DNA from 4 places in the Kineosporia sp. NBRC 101731 genome. Region 4 is predicted to be linked to each of the others. Evidence: riboswitches for the same ligand, from Rfam matches in the RefSeq annotation. Region 4 holds a riboswitch; each other region holds the start of a gene.
What was found. A riboswitch is a leader RNA that binds a small molecule or an ion and turns the genes downstream of it on or off. The one in region 4 is predicted to bind cobalamin.
Positions count from the first base shown of each region.

Region 1: another riboswitch for cobalamin. It lies ahead of QSK05_RS29810 (energy-coupling factor ABC transporter permease); the one in region 4 lies ahead of QSK05_RS26100 (ABC transporter substrate-binding protein).
Region 2: another riboswitch for cobalamin. It lies ahead of cobN (cobaltochelatase subunit CobN); the one in region 4 lies ahead of QSK05_RS26100 (ABC transporter substrate-binding protein).
Region 3: another riboswitch for cobalamin. It lies ahead of metE (5-methyltetrahydropteroyltriglutamate--homocysteine S-methyltransferase); the one in region 4 lies ahead of QSK05_RS26100 (ABC transporter substrate-binding protein).

Region 1 covers NZ_BSTC01000014.1:177,769-181,960, reverse strand. Annotated here, with positions in the region: gene cbiQ (cobalt ECF transporter T component CbiQ) at 1-596, opposite strand, end outside; gene QSK05_RS29815 (energy-coupling factor ABC transporter substrate-binding protein) at 593-922, opposite strand; gene QSK05_RS29810 (energy-coupling factor ABC transporter permease) at 928-1,680, opposite strand; cobalamin riboswitch at 1,754-1,882, opposite strand; gene QSK05_RS29805 (sugar efflux transporter) at 2,363-3,583, opposite strand; gene QSK05_RS29800 (DUF4235 domain-containing protein) at 3,813-4,091, shown strand; gene QSK05_RS29795 (VOC family protein) at 4,139-4,192, shown strand, end outside.
Region 2 covers NZ_BSTC01000002.1:143,787-147,978, reverse strand. Annotated here, with positions in the region: gene cobN (cobaltochelatase subunit CobN) at 1-1,992, opposite strand, end outside; cobalamin riboswitch at 2,021-2,194, opposite strand; gene QSK05_RS07860 (DEAD/DEAH box helicase) at 2,263-4,192, shown strand, end outside.
Region 3 covers NZ_BSTC01000006.1:147,418-151,609, reverse strand. Annotated here, with positions in the region: gene fgd (glucose-6-phosphate dehydrogenase (coenzyme-F420)) at 1-668, opposite strand, end outside; gene QSK05_RS18540 (hypothetical protein) at 862-1,041, opposite strand; gene QSK05_RS18535 (hypothetical protein) at 1,186-1,329, shown strand; gene QSK05_RS18530 (PH domain-containing protein) at 1,482-2,072, opposite strand; cobalamin riboswitch at 2,196-2,408, shown strand; gene metE (5-methyltetrahydropteroyltriglutamate--homocysteine S-methyltransferase) at 2,534-4,192, shown strand, end outside.
Region 4 covers NZ_BSTC01000011.1:70,063-74,254, forward strand. Annotated here, with positions in the region: gene QSK05_RS26095 (ABC transporter permease subunit) at 1-211, opposite strand, end outside; gene QSK05_RS26100 (ABC transporter substrate-binding protein) at 453-2,030, opposite strand; cobalamin riboswitch at 2,021-2,221, opposite strand; gene QSK05_RS26105 (dihydrolipoamide acetyltransferase family protein) at 2,223-3,779, opposite strand; gene QSK05_RS26110 (alpha-ketoacid dehydrogenase subunit beta) at 3,772-4,192, opposite strand, start outside.

The DNA.
Region 1 (4,192 bases), on a different contig from region 4:
GCGCGGTCGAAGGCCCGGGTGAGGGTGGCGGCGGCCAGCATCGAGGCCGAGCGCAGAGTGGCCCGGCGGCTGGTGTAGCCCAGCCGGGCCGTCTGCGCGGCCCGTACGGCGCCGGCCGACTCCAGCAGCACGAACAGCAGACGGTAGACCAGCCCGGCGATGTCCACGATCGCTTCGGGCACTCCCCGGCGCCGGGCCCAGGCCAGCAGGTCGGTCATCGGGGTGGTCGCGGCCAGCAGCATCACGGCCGATGTGCCCGAGACCGCGTGGGCCAGGGTCTGGACGGCCGCGTCCAGGCTCTCGCCGGTCACGGTCGGGCCGAAACCGTCGGTGCGCCAGGTCACCGCGATGGTCACGGTGCCCAGCAGGATGAACGCGGCCGGGCCCCGGGCCGCCCGCACCAGCAGGCGGCCGGGTACACGGCCCGGGCCGAGCACGAGACCCAGCGCGGTCACGGTCACGAGCACCGAGGCCGGCCAGGTCGGCAGCACCAGGGCACTGATCACCAGGCCGAGGCTGAGCAGCACCTTGTCGCCCGGTGAGTACCGCCGCCAGGGACTGGCCCAGGCGGCGACGTCGATCGCCGGAGCGCTCAAGGGGCACTGGTCTTCCGGGTGCGGCGGCCGGACAGCCGGCCCAGCACGAAGCCGAGCGCCCCGGCCCCGGCCGCGGCCTGCAGGGCGAACAGGCCCGATTCGATCTCACCCGACGAGGGCTGGAAGAGCGGGCTGAACCAGACGTGGTAGCCGGGGTTGATCTCCTCCACCTTGGTGGCGGCCGAGGAGTCACTGCCGGCGTAGGACTCGCCCTCGGGCTGGCCGTCGGTGTTCAGCCGCAGGGTGAGCGGGATGGCGAAGATGGCGATGACGAGCAGCAGGAGGCCCAGGTCGACGGCCAGGCGGCGTGGGGTACGGGTGGTCATGGTGGTCACGCTCCTGAGCGGTCGGGGCGATTTTCGGTGCTTGAGGACGTCGTGGTCGCCCGGGCGGTCGGCCCGCCGTCGTCGGTGGGTCCCGGGAGAGCGGCCTTCAGGCCCAGCAGGCCCAGTTCCTCGGGGGCGATGCGGGCCAGGATGCGGAACACCAGCACGCCGAGCAGACCCTCGGCGATCGCCAGCGGGATCTGGGTGAGGGCGAAGATGCCGAGGAACTCGCCGATCGAGCCCAGTACACCGCCGGAGGGGTCCGGGTGCGCCAGACCCAGCTGCACCGACGTCACCACGTAGGTGGAGAGATCGGACAGTGACAGGGCTGCGAACACACCGACCGGGAAGGGCAGGCCCACCGCCAGACAGGCGCGATAGGCGGCGTACCCCACCCAGGGTCCGACGATCGCCATCGAGAACACGTTGGCGCCGAGCGTGGTGATCCCGCCGTGGGCCAGGAGCAGGGCCTGGAACAACAGCACGACGGCGCCGAGTACGGCCATCACCGGCGGCCGGAAGAGCACCGCGCCCAGGCCGGTGCCGGTGGGGTGGCTGGAACTGCCCGTGACCGAGGGCAGCTTGATCGCCGACAGGACGAAGGTGAAGGCCCCGGCCGCGCCCAGCAGGAGCCGGGACTCGGGACGTTCGCGCACCTCGCGCACCACACAGCGGGCGCCGTGCACCACGAAGGGGGCTGCCGCGACGGTCCAGGCGGCGGCGTGCAGGGGCGGCAGATAGCCCTCAGCGATGTGCACGGAGCACCCCGCCGGACAGCGTGTTCGTCATCAGATCTCCTCGGGTCCGCGCCCTGGATCGATGCGACGGCCGAAGTCTCCTGGCTTCCCGGATCAAGGCTCGCCCCGGCCTTCCGGCCTGGTTCAACAGGCCGTGGCACGGCGAGGGGTCTGCTCCCCGGTGACAGTGGCGGGACCGCGCCGGATTCTCACCGGCTTCCTTCACTGCCGTCGCGGTTCGTGTTTAGTTGACTGGCGCATCTAACCACGCGGCGTCCGATATGAGTACCGCGCTCCTTTCCCGTGCGACGGCCACGAACGTTCGTCCGTCTGCTTCCGGCCGCGCAGACGTTCCTTGCTCCCGGAGCGGCTCACGGCTCCGGGAGCAAGGAACGCCGTGTGTACACCTGGTACACCCGGTACCGGGTGTACCAGGTGTACACACGGCAGAGGCTTCGCCGGTGGGGTCGGGGCCGGTGGAGCAGAGCTGCTGCCCCGCCTCATCCAGCGCAACGGCGTTGGACCGGGTGCCGCCACTGGTCCGGCCCCTCGGCGCTGGCCCGGGTCCGGCGCTGGCCCAGGGGCCGTCGCTGCGCCGGGGCCCAACGCGGGCCCGGTCCTCGACGTTGGCCCGGTCCTCGACGTTGGCCCGGTCCTCGACGTTGGCCCGGTCCTCGACGTTGGCCCGGGCCTCGCTCCTGGATCAGGCCTCGACGAGTTGCTTCGCCTCGGTCTCGCGCCCGATCCGCGTCGTGCGGGTGATGCGGGCGCCGGTGAGGGTCGGGCGCGCCACGAGCAGCAGCACGAAGGCCACGGCGCACAGCAGCGCACCGATCAGGTAGGCCTGCCGGTAGCCGAAACCGGCTGCCGCACCGAGGATCGGGCCGGCCAGCATGGCCCCGACCGGCCCGGCGCTGATGAACAGCGTGGAGGCGTGGCCCGGGCGGCTGGGCAGCATGTCCTGCACGTAGCTGATGCCCAGGCCCTGGAGCAGAGCGATCGCGGCCGCGTTGAGAACCTGGGCCGCGGCGAGCTGCCAGGTGTCGGAGGAGACCGCGACGATCGCGGTGTAGACCAGGGCCAGCGCCGGCCCGGCCAGCATCAGCCGGCGCAGCGGGTACCGGGCCGCGAGCATCCCGAAGCCCAGCATCAGCGGGATCTCCAGCCCGGCGCACAGGCCCATGATCAGGCCCGCGTCACCCAGCCCGGCGTTCAGCTCGCTCTTCAGGAACAGCGGAAGAGCCTGCAGCGAGAGGTTTCCGGTGCACTGCAGGAGCACGAGCGCGACCATGGTGAGCACGAGCACCCGGCTGCTCTCGTCCCGGCCGGGTTCCGACTCCAGGGTCTGCGCCGCGACGGTGGCCACCGGGACAGGCGTCGAGGGGAACATCCGCCACGTCACCACTGCGGCGATCGTGAACATCGTGGCGGCGAAACCGTAGACGGCGGTGAAGTCACCGGCGGTGAGCAGCATCGTCGCCAGGAACGGCCCGCCCACCCACGACAGGGACAGCACCGTGCGCAGGGTGGTCATGGTCATGACGGCGTTGGGCGAACCGGCCAGGCTGCCCCGCGCGTGGGCGAACACCTGGGGCACGAGGGCACTCGCGACGGCCGACGCGGTCACGGTCAGGCCCAGGAGCAGCCAGTAGTCCCGTAGCCAGGCCGTCAGCAGGGAGCCGGCGGCGCCGGTCAGGGCGGCCGCGATGATCAGTCCGCGCCGCGAGGGCAGACGGTCCGACCAGCGGGCGAGCCCCAGCGACACCACCACGGACGACAGGGGTGCGGCGACGAGGAACGCGGTGATCTGCAGACCACTGGCGTGTACCGCGTCGGTGAGGAAGAGGGTGAGGAAGGGAGTGGCCATCGCGCTGGCCAGGCCGACACAGAGAAAAACCAGCGCCAGGGGGAAGTGCTGGCGCACAGGGTGAAACACAAAGACCTCAAGACAGGCAGAACGAACGGTCGGACACGAGGCGCTGCCGCCCTGCAGGGCCCCGCTGTTTCTAACGGCACCAGTGTCCCAGGTGTTACACCCCGGGTCGCTCCACTTGCCGATCCGCCGGGGCAGGTCACCGTAGAGACGCTTCATCAGTGCCCATGACCTGCCCATGACCTGCCTATGACCTGCCCGTGACCTGCAAGGAGAGACCGTGGCCAATACTTCCGCCCGAATTCTGTACAAGCCCTTCGGTCTGGCGGGCAGCGTCGGCGCCGGCCTGATCGCGGGCGTGCTGTTCAAGCAGGTGTGGAAGCACGTGTCCGACGCCGACGACACCCCCGAGGCCAACGACCGGCGCTTCGGGTGGGGGCAGGTGCTGCTCGCCGCCACGGTCCAGGGCGCGATCTTCGCCGCGGTGAAGGCGGCCGTCGACCGGGGCGGAGCCGTGGCGTTCGAGCGCTGGACGGGGGAGTGGCCCGGCGAGGAGTGACGAAAACCGGGTGCGCGCCAGCCCTCGGGCGGCGCACACTCGGGCGCATGACGGCTCAGCTGGTCGCTTTGTGCTTCGACACCGAAGACCCGGTACGCCTG
Region 2 (4,192 bases), on a different contig from region 4:
GATCATGTCGTCGAACTCGGCCTCGTGCGGCCGCTGCGTCAGACCCAGGTCGTGATCGAGCTTGGCCGCGTGCATGAGCGTCCAGATCTGCGACTGGATCGCCGGGCCCTTGGCCGGGTCGAGGGCCGTGACCGAGGCGTACTCGTCGAGAAGCTGCTCCAGGCGGGCGATGTCGCCGTAGGAGTCGGCCCGGGCCATCGGCGGCACCAGGTGGTCGACCAGCGTGGCGTGGGCCCGGCGCTTGGCCTGCGTGCCCTCGCCCGGGTCGTTCACCAGGAACGGGTAGATCAGCGGCAGGTTGCCCAGTGCCGCGTCGGGCGCGCAGGACGCCGACAGCGCGAGCGTCTTGCCGGGCGTCCACTCCAGGGTGCCGTGCTTACCCAGGTGCACCACCGCATCCGCACCGAAACCGCCTTCGGAGGCAGGAAGGTTCAGCCAGTAGTAGGCGGCCAGGTAGTGGTGCGAGGGCGGCATCTCCGGGTCGTGGTAGATCGCGACCGGGTTGTCGCCGAAGCCCCGCGGCGGTTGCAGCAGCATCACCACGTTGCCCGCGATGATCGCGGCCAGCACGATGTCGCCGTCCGGGTCACCGCTCGACAGGGCCCCGCCCGGCGGGTCGACGAACATCTCGCCCGGTACCGCGCCCCAGTGCCCCTCGACCGACGCGCGCAGGTCGTCGGGCAGGGTCGCGAACCAGCGCCGGTACACCGCGGCCGGGATCCGGACCGGGTTGCGCGCCAGGTCGTCCTCGGTCAGCCAGTCCAGGTCCTGGCCGCCGGCCTCGATCAGCCCGTGCACCAGGGCGTCGCCGTCCATCGCCGCGAAACCCGGGAACGCACCTTCGCCCTCGGAAGGGCCGACGTCGTACCCCGCGTCCCTCATCGACGCCAGCAGGGCCAGTGCCGAGGCCGGGGTGTCGAGCCCCACCGCGTTACCGATGCGCGCGTGCTTGGTCGGATAGGCGGTGAGCATCAGGGCCACCCGCTTGACCGCCGGCGGAACGGCCCGCAGACGGGCGTGGGCCACTGCGATACCGGCTGCCCGCGCTGATCTTTCTGGGTCGGCGACGTACTGCGTGAGCCCGTCCGCGTCGACCTCCTTGAACGAGAACGGCACCGTGATCAGCCGGCCGTCGAACTCCGGGATCGCCACCTGGTTGGCGGCGTCCAGTGGGATCAGCCCCTCGGAGCTCTCCACCCACCGCTGACGCGAGGTCAGCGTGCTGATGGCCTGCAGGATCGGCACATCCAGCGCGGCCAGGGCGCCGATGTCCCAGGTGGAGTCGTCACCCCCGGCCGAGGCGTTGGCGGGCCGGTTGCCTCCGGCCGCGAGCACGGTCACCAGCAGGGCGTCGGCGGTGCCCAGCGTGGCCAGCAGGTCGTCGTCCGCCCCGCGCAGGGTGGCGCAGAAGATCGGCAGCGCCCGCCCGCCCGCGTCCTCGACGGCCGTGCAGAGCGCCTCGACGAACGCGGTGTTCCCGGCCACGTGGTGGGCGCGGTAATAGAGCACCGCGACGGTGGGACGGTCGCCTGTCACGGGGGGTCGCTCCAGGATTCCCCACAGCGGGGTGCCGGCCGGCGGCTCGAAACCGAATCCGGTCAGGAGCACGGTGTCGGTCAGGAACGCGTGCAGTTCGGCGAGGTTGCCCGGACCGCCCTCGACCAGGTACCCGTGGGCCTGGGTGGCCACCCCGACGGGAACGGTGGAGCGGCTCATCAGATCGGCGTCGGGCAGCGCCTCGCCGGAGAGCACGACCACCGGCACCCCCTTGGACAGCAGGGCGGCCAGGCCCTCCTCCCAGGCCCGGGTGCCGCCGAGCAGGCGCACCACGGTGACGGCCACACCGTCGAGCAGGCCGTCCAGGTCGTCCACGGACACCCGGTTCGGGTTGGCCAGCCGGTACGGAACGTTGCTGGCGCGAGCGCTGAGCAGGTCGGTGTCGGAGGTGGAGATGAGCAGAACGGGCTGCCGTTCGATGGGCACGTCGGTCACGAACGTCCTCTTCCTCGCCGTCCGCGCGGCGGGTTGCTGCGGCGTGGCACAGTCTCCTGGCTCGGCGTCCTCGTGAGGTCTCAGGCCTTCCAGCCCTGACGGGCCGTGACCATCGATCCAGAAACGTCACTCAGCGCTCACAGTGGCGCGACCGCGCCGGAATCTCACCGGCTTCCTGTCCACCACGCCGCTCGATTGTTCGGGGGTATCTGACGGTGCCACTGTGCCAGCCCGGCGCACGGCACCCAACCCCTGGCCTACCCTTGGGCGGTGTTCGTCGTCCATGCCTGGTGGTCTCCCGGCCCCGGTGATCCCGCAGACGACGGCTCTCTCCTTCTCTGGGCGGAAGATCCGCAGGTCCGCGCGGTGCCCGCCGAGCGCACCGGGCGCCGTCCCAAGGTGCGCGAGCATCCCTTCGACATTGCCGCCGACGAGCTCACGAAGACCCTCACCGACGTCTGCGGCCTGATCGCCGAGGGCTGGCAGGAGGGCACCGCCGACCTCGTGCTGCCCTCTTTCCAGCACGCCCCGGCCGGTTCGCCCGAGCTGCTCGACCTGCGCTCGGGCTGGGCGCCCGGCGCCTCCGGTCACGTCGAGGGCGAGTCGGCCCGGCTGTTTCCCGAGGTCCGGTGGCGGGTGGTCACCGTCTCGGTGCCCGCCGCCCAGGCGCCCGCGGTGCTCGACGGCCTGAAAGGGTCAATGGGGGACGCGGTGGCGCTCGGTTCCGACGTCCGTCACCTTCTCGCTCTGCTCGCCTTCTCCGAAGATCTGATCAGCAGGGGACGCGTGCTGCCGGTCGCGCTGGAGGCTCCCGACGGTCACGGGGTGGCCCGGTGGCGCCCGGTTCTCACCGGTGACGACGGGGAGTGGTTCCGGCACGCGGTCGCGACCCTGCCGCCCTCGTTCGGTGCGGCGCTGGCCTCCGGGGCGACCGGGGCGACCGGGGCGACCGGGTTCACGCCGGGCCGGTGTGCGGCCGCGGCGGTGGACGCCTTCGTCGACGTCGGGGTGCGGGCCCGGCTGCGTCCGGCCCGGGCGTCCGGCGGGCTCGGGCTGGCCGGCTGGCGGCAGGCCCTGCACGGCCCCTACCCGGCGTTCCCCGCGAACCGGCGCCAGATCGGCCAGCTGGTCACGGGTCTGGAGCAGTGGCAGGCCGAGGCGGTCTCCGGCGGTCTGGTCCGGGCCGGTTTCCGGCTGGTCGAGCCCACCGACGACGACATCACCAGCGTGCTGCGCCCGGGCGACGAGGAGCTGCGACCGGCCGACGAGGCGGCGATGTGGCGGCTCGAGTTCGGTCTGCAGGACGCCGATCAGCCCGGCCTGTTCATCCCGGCCCAGCAGATCTGGGACGCCGAGCTGACCCTGACCCGGCTGCGCCGCAACGCCCCCCGCCCGCAGGAGACGCTGCTCGCCGAACTGGGCCGGGCGCTGCGGCTCTTCCCGCCCCTGCGCGACGCCCTGCTGCAGGCCCGCCCGGCGCAGCTGCTGATGGAGACCGCCACCGCGCACCAGTTCCTGACCGAGTCCGCGGGTCTGCTGATCGGTGCGGGGTTCGGTGTGCAGCTGCCCGGCTGGTGGTCGAAACCGCAGCGCCTCGGCGCCCGGCTGCGCGCGGGCACCCCGCCCCAGCCCGGAAGGATCGAGGGCTCACCGGTCTTCCGGCAGAATGACATCGTCGAGTACGACTGGCGGCTGTCGATCGGCGACCAGCAGCTGACCGACGACGAGGTGGCCCTGCTGATCGAGTCGCAGGCCCCGCTGGTGCGGCTGCGCGGTGAGTGGATGCAGGTCGATCCCGAGAAACTGCGCAAGGCCCGGGCCTTCCTGCGCAAGCGGCGCAAGACCGGTCCGGAGACGATGTCGATCGCCGACGTGCTCTCGGTGATCGGCGCCGGCTCGGAAGGCCCGGCCGGGCTCGAGGTGACCGGGGTGGACGCGTCGGGCTGGCTGGCCGACTTCCTCGCCTCCGCGGAAGATCGCCAGTTGCAGCCCTTCACGGTTCCCGAGGGATTCGTGGGCGATTTGCGCCCGTACCAGGAGCGCGGCGTGGCCTGGCTGTCATTCCTGGAGAACCTGGGCCTGGGAGCGGTTCTCGCCGACGACATGGGCCTGGGCAAGACCGTGCAGCTGCTCGCGCTGATGGCCGCAGACGCGCCGCTCGAGGATACGGGGGACACCGGGGCAGACCTGATCCCCGGCC
Region 3 (4,192 bases), on a different contig from region 4:
GCCTCGAAAGGCCGCTGCGACGCCTCCAGCCCCTCCTTCAGGGCCGGCAGCAAGGTCTCCTCGTAGAGACCCATGCCCTTGCCCGAGGTGCAGATGTACCCGTCGCCCGCGCGCCCGGCGTACTTGGTCACACCCGGCCCGCCGCCGGCGATGTAGATCGGCACCGGCTGCTCGGGCCGGTCGTACACGGTGGCGTCGTGCAGGCGGTAGTACTCGCCCTCGAACGTCACGCGTTCTTCCGACCACAACTGCTTGATCAGGCGCACCGCCTCGCGCAGGCGGGCGAAGCGCTCGCGGGTCTCCGGGAAGTTCACCCCTACGGCCGTCTCGTTCAGGGCCTCACCGGTACCGATGCCCAGGATCGCCCGGCCCGGGGCCAGACAGCCCAGGGTGGCGAACGCCTGGGCGATCACGGCCGGGTTGTAGCGCAGGGTGGGCGTGAGCACACTCGTGCCCAGCTGGACCCGCTGCGTCCGGGCCGCCACCCAGGGCAGCCACACCAGGGCCGAGGGAGCATGCCCGTCGACGTGCCGCCACGGCTGGAAGTGGTCGGAGATCCACACCGAGTCCAGGCCCTGGTCCTCGGCCTGCACGGCGAAGTCCGCCAGCTGACCGGGAGCGAACTGCTCTGCCGATGCCTTGTAACCGAGCTTCACGCGTGACCTCACTCTTTCTGTTCAAAGAATCTTCTTCGTCAACCTAGATCGCGCCCCGGGCGCCTTCAACCCGTCGGGCCTGATGCCGATGCCACATCTCGTACGGCAATTCAGTCTGGGGGAACCTGGGGGATCCTGAGGGATCCGCACGATCGGTGACGTGGCGCCGGCGCCGGCCGGTGCGTCCGGGCAACTCGAGCACAGGTCACCGCCCGGGCAGCTCAGGGCCACCCCGGGCCACCCAGACCACCGGGCCACCGGGCCACCGGGCCACCGGGCCTATCCAGCCCATCGAGGACGTCCCGCACCGCGTGTAGACCCTCAAGGTCGATACCGGCGGATCGATCGGTGCCATCAGCAAGGAGGCCGGGACGATCTCGCGCATCATCCAGTGCGGTGGCCACCGACGTTCGCCGACAGTCCTTCATTCGTGGTCATGCAATCCCGCAGCCCCGAGGGAGGCCGGGAGATGCCCCCACTTCGCCGGGGAAGGTTTGCATGATCACGAACGGGAAGGTGCCCAACCTTCGTGGTCACCGCACTGGTCCCGCACCACGATCGCCCTCGCGATCGAGCAGAGTGCCACCATCGCGGGATGAACCGCAGCGTCACCGAGGCCGGCACCGATGAGGTGTCGCGCAATATCCGCGCGGCGGCAATATCGGCGGGTTGACCGAGGCCATGGCCGATCAGGCCGCGGCCAATCAGCCCGCCAACAGTCAGCCCGCCAACAGTCAGCCCGCGATCAGGCCGACCCGGCCCGGATGTGCGCCCACCTCAGCGGATCAGGACCGGGTTTCCGGCGGTGATCCGTGAGGTGCGAACTCAGTCCTTGCGCCGCCACCAGGCGTCTTCGGGCTCCGTCACCGGCACCCGGGAACTACGCGTGCCCTTGGTCAGGCGCGGCTCGCCCGGGGCGAAGATCAGCTGCGAGATCTGCTGGTAGTGCAGGTCGGAGTCGGGAATGTAGTTGATGGTGCTCAGCGCCTGGTCCTGACCGGCGGACTCCATCACGAACTTGCCGTAGCCGAAGACCTGACCCGTCACCGTGCGGTCGTACCGCATGTCGGTGACCTTGCCCATCGGCATGATGTCGACCTTGCGGGTGACGATGCCGTGCACCAGCATCAGCCGCTTGTCGGTCGCCACGACCAGCTCGTACCACCACTCCCAGGCCACCAGGATCAGGCGGGAGAGCAGCAGCAGCCAGCCCACCGTCAGGATGGTCGACACCGGCTCACCGACCAGACCACCCACCACGGCCAGCAGCAGCAGACCGAGCATCGTCGTCAGGAACGGCTCGGCGAGCACCACCCAGTGCCGGCGCAGGAGGAAGACGATCTCCTCGCTCGGAACCAGATAGCGATCCAGTTCCTTGGGCACCCCCGGCCCGTACCTCTCAGAAAACCCAGCCATGTAGCGGACCATAAGTCGTTTTGACGGCTTACACACCCCTTGTTGCCATGCGGGTACATTCTGCTTCCCGCCCGGAGGGCAAGAAGGAGGGACGCGGGTGGGCACCGAACCCTGCGGCCCGCCTATAGTCGCCTGGTTGCTGGTTCGTCGTGCCCGCCAGGTACGCCGTCGTAAGAGGGAACCCGGTGCGATTCCGGGACTGCCCCGCAGCGGTGAGCGGGAACGACCGCCGTCATGAGCACTGGGCGCGAGAGCGTCCGGGAAGCGACGGCCAGTAGGTACGCCGGAAGGCGTGTGCCCGCGAGTCCGAAGACCTGCCAGTGACGCCGTGGGCCGTCGGCCCGCGGGTGACCGGTGGGCCTCGTGGGCGGGCTTCGGCGGACCTCCACCCCGATCAGGGGTGTCGCTCCGTGCTGCCTGGAGAGCCATCGGTCGTGACCGAGCTCGCGAGGAGAGAGCACGTGACCCGTACGAGATTCCCGGGCGGCCCCCTGCCCGCCACCGTCCTCGGCCATCCCCGGATCGGCCGCAACCGCGCGATGAAGAAGGCGATCGAGGCCTACTGGCGCGGTGAGCTGAGCGGCTACAACCTCGAGCGCACCGTGGTGGCGCAGCGCCGGGAGGTCTTCGAGACCCTGCAGGCCGCCGGCCTGACCGACGTCCCCTGCAACGACTTCTCGCTCTACGACCAGGTGCTCGACACCATCTGCCTGGTCGGGGCGGTGCCGGAGCGGCACCGGGCGGTGACCGACGGCCTGGAGCGCTACTTCGCGATGGCCCGGGGCACGGCCGGCGTGGCCCCGCTGGAGATGACGAAGTGGTTCGACACGAACTACCACTACCTGGTGCCGGAACTGCGCCCCGACACCACCTTCACGCTCGACCTGAGCAAGCCGCGCCGCGAGTACCAGCAGGCCCGCACGCTGGGCCTGGACGCCCGGCCGGTACTCGTGGGACCGGTGACCTTTCTGCGGCTGGCCAAGCCGGCACCCGGTGTGGACCCGGACTTCGACCCGATGTCGTTGCTCGAGGAGCTGCTGCCCGTCTACGAACAGGCCCTCACCGAGCTCGCGGCCGAGGGGGTCTCGTGGGTGCAACTGGACGAGCCGGTGCTGGCGCAGGACCAGCCGCCGACGGTGCTCGACGCCCTCGCCACCGCGATCGACCGGCTCGGCACCCTCGAGAACCGGCCGAAGCTGCTGCTGGCTACCTATTTCGGGGTGGTGCGAGAGGCGATGCCGCTGCTGCGGGACGCCCCGGTCGAGGGGATCGCACTGGATCTCACCGGCCCGGGGGCCGCGAACGTCGGGGAACTCGACGCCGTGGGTGGCCTGCCCGGCAAGCGCCTGGTGGCCGGGGTGGTGGACGGCCGCAACGTCTGGGCCGCCGACCTGCGTCGGCAGCTCGGGCTGCTGACCACGCTGTCCGGCCTGGCCGACGAGATCGTGGTCTCGTCGTCCTGCTCCCTCCTGCACGTCCCCCTCGACGTGAGCCTCGAGACCGATCTGGCGCCCGACGTCCGCAGCTGGTTCGCCTTCGCCCGCCAGAAGCTCGACGAAGTGGTGCTGCTGGCCCGCGGCATCACGGCCGGCCCGGCGACGATCGCGGACGAGCTGGACCGCAACCAGCAGGTTCTCGAGAACCGCCGGGCCTCGGCGATGACGAACGACCCCCGGGTGCGCGAGCGCGCCGCGCAGGTGTCGGCCGCCGACGCGCAACGGGCCCACCCTTACCCGGAACGGGCTGCCCGGCAGGCGGAACGGCTGAACCTGCCGGATCTGCCCACCACCACGATCGGCTCGTTCCCGCAGACCCGGGCGCTGCGCCGGGCCCGGGCCAACTGGCGTCGCGGCGAACTGTCCCGCCCGGACTACGAGCAGCGGATGCGCGCCGAGGTCGAGCACGTCATCCGCCTGCAGGAGACGCTGGGTCTGGACGTGCTGGTGCACGGTGAGCCCGAGCGCAACGACATGGTGCAGTACTTCGCCGAGCAGCTGGCGGGTTTCGTGTCCACCCGGCACGGGTGGGTGCAGTCGTACGGGACCCGCTACGTGCGTCCGCCGGTGATCGTGGGTGACGTCTCGCGCCCGGAACCGATGACGGTGGCCTGGACCTCGTAC
Region 4 (4,192 bases):
CGGGGGACGAGGGAAGGTCCAGTTCCCGGCGCAGAGCCTCGACCGCGGCCGGGTCGTCACCCCGTGCGGTGAAGCGCACCCGCAGCACGGTCCGGGCCGGGTCTTCACCCCGCAGCCAGGGCAACGCGGCGACCACGACCAGCAGGAGCAGGACCGTGGCGAGCGTGCCGGTGATCGAGCGCAGCCCGGACGGCGCTGATCCGCGGCTCATCTCGCGATCCCGGCGATTCCCGTGATCCCCGCGAGGTGAAGAGCGCGAGTGCGAGAACGGTGGAGCCCGACCTCGTTCGTGATCATGCAGACTCTCCCCGGCCGGGTGCTGAGGGATGGCCCGATCACGAACGAGGTGGTGGGGCGGGCGTGGTCGGCCACCGGGCCCGGCCCGCCGCATCGCGGGGCCTCTGGAGTGGGCAGGAGCGGGGACACGACGGGTACGTTCACGGCGCGGGGGATCAGTGGCGGATCGTGGTCTTCGCGGTGATCACCGCGCGCTCCCAGGGGTCACCGGCCAGGCCGGAGACCCCGTCGGCCAGGCCGAACTGGGTGCGGTCGTGGACCAGGGGGATGACGGCGACGGCGGACAGCACCACGTGCTCGGCGGCGACCGCGGCCTGGTTGCGGGCGTTCACATCGGTCTGCGGGGCGGCCTTCGCCAGGTCCGCGTCGAGAGACCGGTCGCAGAACCGGCTGATGTTGTAGCCGCCGTCGCAGCCGAAGTCGGCCTGCAGGTAGCTGATCGGGTCGGCGGTGTCCTGCCCGTACGAGCGGCTCATGATCACGGCGTCGTAGGTGCCGGCCAGGAGGTCGCTCTCCATCTGGTTGTACTCCTGCACCACCGTCTTGACGTCGAACCCGGCCTTGCGCCACCGGTCGGCGACGACGGTGGCGATCTCGGCCAGTTCCGGGCGGTCGGAGAACGTGGCCAGCGTGATCTTCTGCCTCTGCGGGGTCGCGGCCTTCGGGTAGTCCGGGGTCGGGCGCTCGTCGGCCCAGGTGGACACGGACGAGAACAGCCCCTTCGCCGGGTCGGCGGCACCGGCGTAGATGGTGCCGGCCAGGTCCAGACCGTCCGGACCGTCGAGACCGTCCGGACCGTCCGGACTGTCGAAGGCCTCGCGGGCGGCCTCGCGCTGGGCCGGGTCCTTGAACACCGTCGAGCTCTGCGTCAGGTGCAGCGACACGGTGCGCGGCAGCGGGACGGCCAGCACGTGGTCGGTGCCGATCTGCTCCAGCTGGTCGGCCGGGACGGCCTGGGCCACGTCGGTCTGACCGGCTCGCAGCGCGGACGCGCGCTGGTCGCCGTCCGCCACGAAGCTCAGCTCGATGCCGGCCAGGGCCGGGGTGCCGCCCCAGTAGCTCTTGTTCGCGGTGAGGTCGGCCGAGGTGGTGCCGTTGAGCTGGGTGATCGTGTAGGGACCGGTGCCGGTGCCGACCACGGACGGCGAGGCCGGGTCGGCGTAAGCCTTCTCCGAGAGGATCGCCAGCTCCGGCGAGGTCAGCCGCTGGATCAGCACCGGGTCTGCGGTGCGGGTGACGATCCGGACCACGCTGTCGCCGTCGGCGGTCACGGTCAGGTCGGTGCCCGACAGCGACCGCGGCGCCGGGTCGGCCTCGGTGGCGTGGGTCAGCGAGTCGGCCACGGCCTGGGCGTCCATGGCGGTGCCGTCCTGGAACGTCACGTCCGGGCGCAGCGTGAGCTCCCAGGTCTGGGGGTCGGTCTGCTCCCAGCCCGTGGCCAGCGACGCCTCGGGACGGCCGGAGGCGTCGAGCTGGGCCAGGGTCTGCGTGGCGCCGACGCCGTAACTGGTCACCGCGTCGTCGCTGTACGGCGAGAGCGCCGCGACCGGCGTGAACGCATAGGCGTACCGCAGGATCTGGGGACCGTCGCTACCGGCAGCACCGGAATCGCTGCCGCAGGCGGCCAGCGGGAGCAGGGGGAGGACGAACGCCGCAGCGATCGCCGGGATCTTCAGAAAACGCGCAGGGCCCATGGAACAGACCGCCTCCAGCACCTCGTGGTTGCGAAACAAGTGCCGTGGCCGGTCTCCTGGCTCTCGGGTCAAGCGCTGCCGGCGAACCTTCCCAGGCGGTCCCGTCATGACGGTCCCGCCCAGTGGCGCCCGATGCGGACTGTGCGAGCCGGCAGCTTCCCGATCACAGTGGCGAGGGCCGCTCCGGTATCACACCGGAATTCCCGAACACCACGACGTTGTCACGCTACCTCAGAGATCACCCAGCGCTGCCACCGGCCTCTCGACGCAGTCGGCGACGAACCGCAGGAACCCGCCCGCCACCGCGCCGTCACACACCCGGTGATCGAAACTCAGCGTCAGCTGCGTGACCTGTCGCACCACCACCTGACCAGCTACGGCCCAGGGTCGCTCGATGATTCTCCCGATCCCGAGGATCGCCGCCTCGGGGTGATGGATGATCGCCGCAGCGCCGTCGGTGCCGAACACCCCGTAGTTGTTGACCGTGAACGTCCCGCCGGTCAGATCACCCGGCGTGAGTGCACTCTCCCGGGCCCGGCCCGTCATCGCGCTGATCGCGCCCGCCAGCCGTCGCGTGCTGAGCAGATCCGCGTCTTTGATCACCGGCACCACCAGGCCACGATCGGTCTGCGCCGCGAACCCCAGGTGCACAGCCCGATGCCGGTGGATCTCCCCACCCTCGACCGTCGCGTTCAGCTCCGGATACCGCCGCAACCCCGCCACGCCGAAACGGGCGAGCAGCGCGACGATGCTGACAGGGGTGCCCGGGGGTGAACCGGGGGGTGCGCTGTTGAGCACGGCCCGGGCCTCGAGCAGCCCGGTCGCGTCGGCATCGACCCAGAGGGTGGCCTCAGGAATCTCCCGGCGCGATCGAGAGAGTTTCTCGGCAGCCACCCGCCGTATCCCGGTCAGGGGGACCCGCTCGAACCCGCGGTCGGGGGGCCATGCTGAGGCGGGGAGGGATGGAGGCGGCGGAGACGCTGCGGTCCGGAAGCTTTCGGAGGAAACCGTTCCTGAGGACGTGGTCTCGGGGAGCGTGGGCGCAGGAGGCGTCGGCCCGGGACGCCGTTCAGGCTGGGAGCGGGCCGCCTGCTCGACGTCGGCCCGCAGGATCAGACCGCCAGGGCCGCTGCCGGTCACCTGGCGCAGATCGAGACCGGATTCACGGGCCAGGCGCCGCACCAGCGGAGAGATGACGCGCAGGGCGTGGGTTTCCGTGCCCGGCGGAAGAACACGGGGAGTCGGTGCGACGGCGCCAGCGTCTGGTGTGGCAGCGTCAACTCCGGGTGTAACGGCATCAGTTTCTGGGACGAGGGCCGGGGCGCCCGGCCGGCGCAGGGGCCGACGGCGCCGGGGTGTGGGGGCACCGGCTGATGATGTGCCGTAGCCGACCAGAACGTTTCCGCTGCCTGCGTTCTCACCTCTGCCGGTGGTCTCACTGCTGCCTGCGGATTCACTGCGGCCGGCGCCTTCCTCGCTCTTTTCGTCGAAGCCCGGTGGGGCGACCTCCACCCCCGGCTCTCGCAGACCGCCGAAGGAGGTCTCCCAGCGACGGGTCTCGGCGATGGTGATCAGAGGTGTGCCCACGGCCAGGACATCACCCGGTTCGGCGTGCAGCACGGTGACGACACCGGCGAACGGGACCGGGACCTCGACCGAGGCCTTGGCGGTCTCGACCTCGACGACGGGCTGGTCGACCGTCACCTCGTCACCGACATCCACCAGCCAGGTCATGATCTCGGCCTCGGTCAGGCCCTCACCCAGGTCGGGCAGGAGGAAATCAGCCATGATGGGGCTCGCCCTCCCACTGCAGCCGGCTGACCGCGTCGAGGATGCGTTCGGCGTCGGGCAGGTGATGATGCTCGAGTTGGGGCGGGGGATAGGGAATGTCGTATCCGGTGACCCGCAGGATCGGGGCTGCGAGGGAATGGAAGCACTGCTCGGTGAGGCGCGCGGCCACCTCGGCGCCGTATCCGCAGAACCCCGCGGCCTCGTGTACGACCACGGCCCGGCCGGTGCGCCGCACGCTGGCCGTGACGGTCTCGTCGTCGAACGGGCTCAGACTGCGCAGGTCCACCACCTCCAGGTCGTACCCCTCGTCGCGGCCGATCCGGGCGGCCTCCAGTGCGGTCTCCACCGTGCCGCCGTACGTGATCACCGTGACGTCACGGCCCGGCTGCACCACGCGCGCCTGGTGCAGC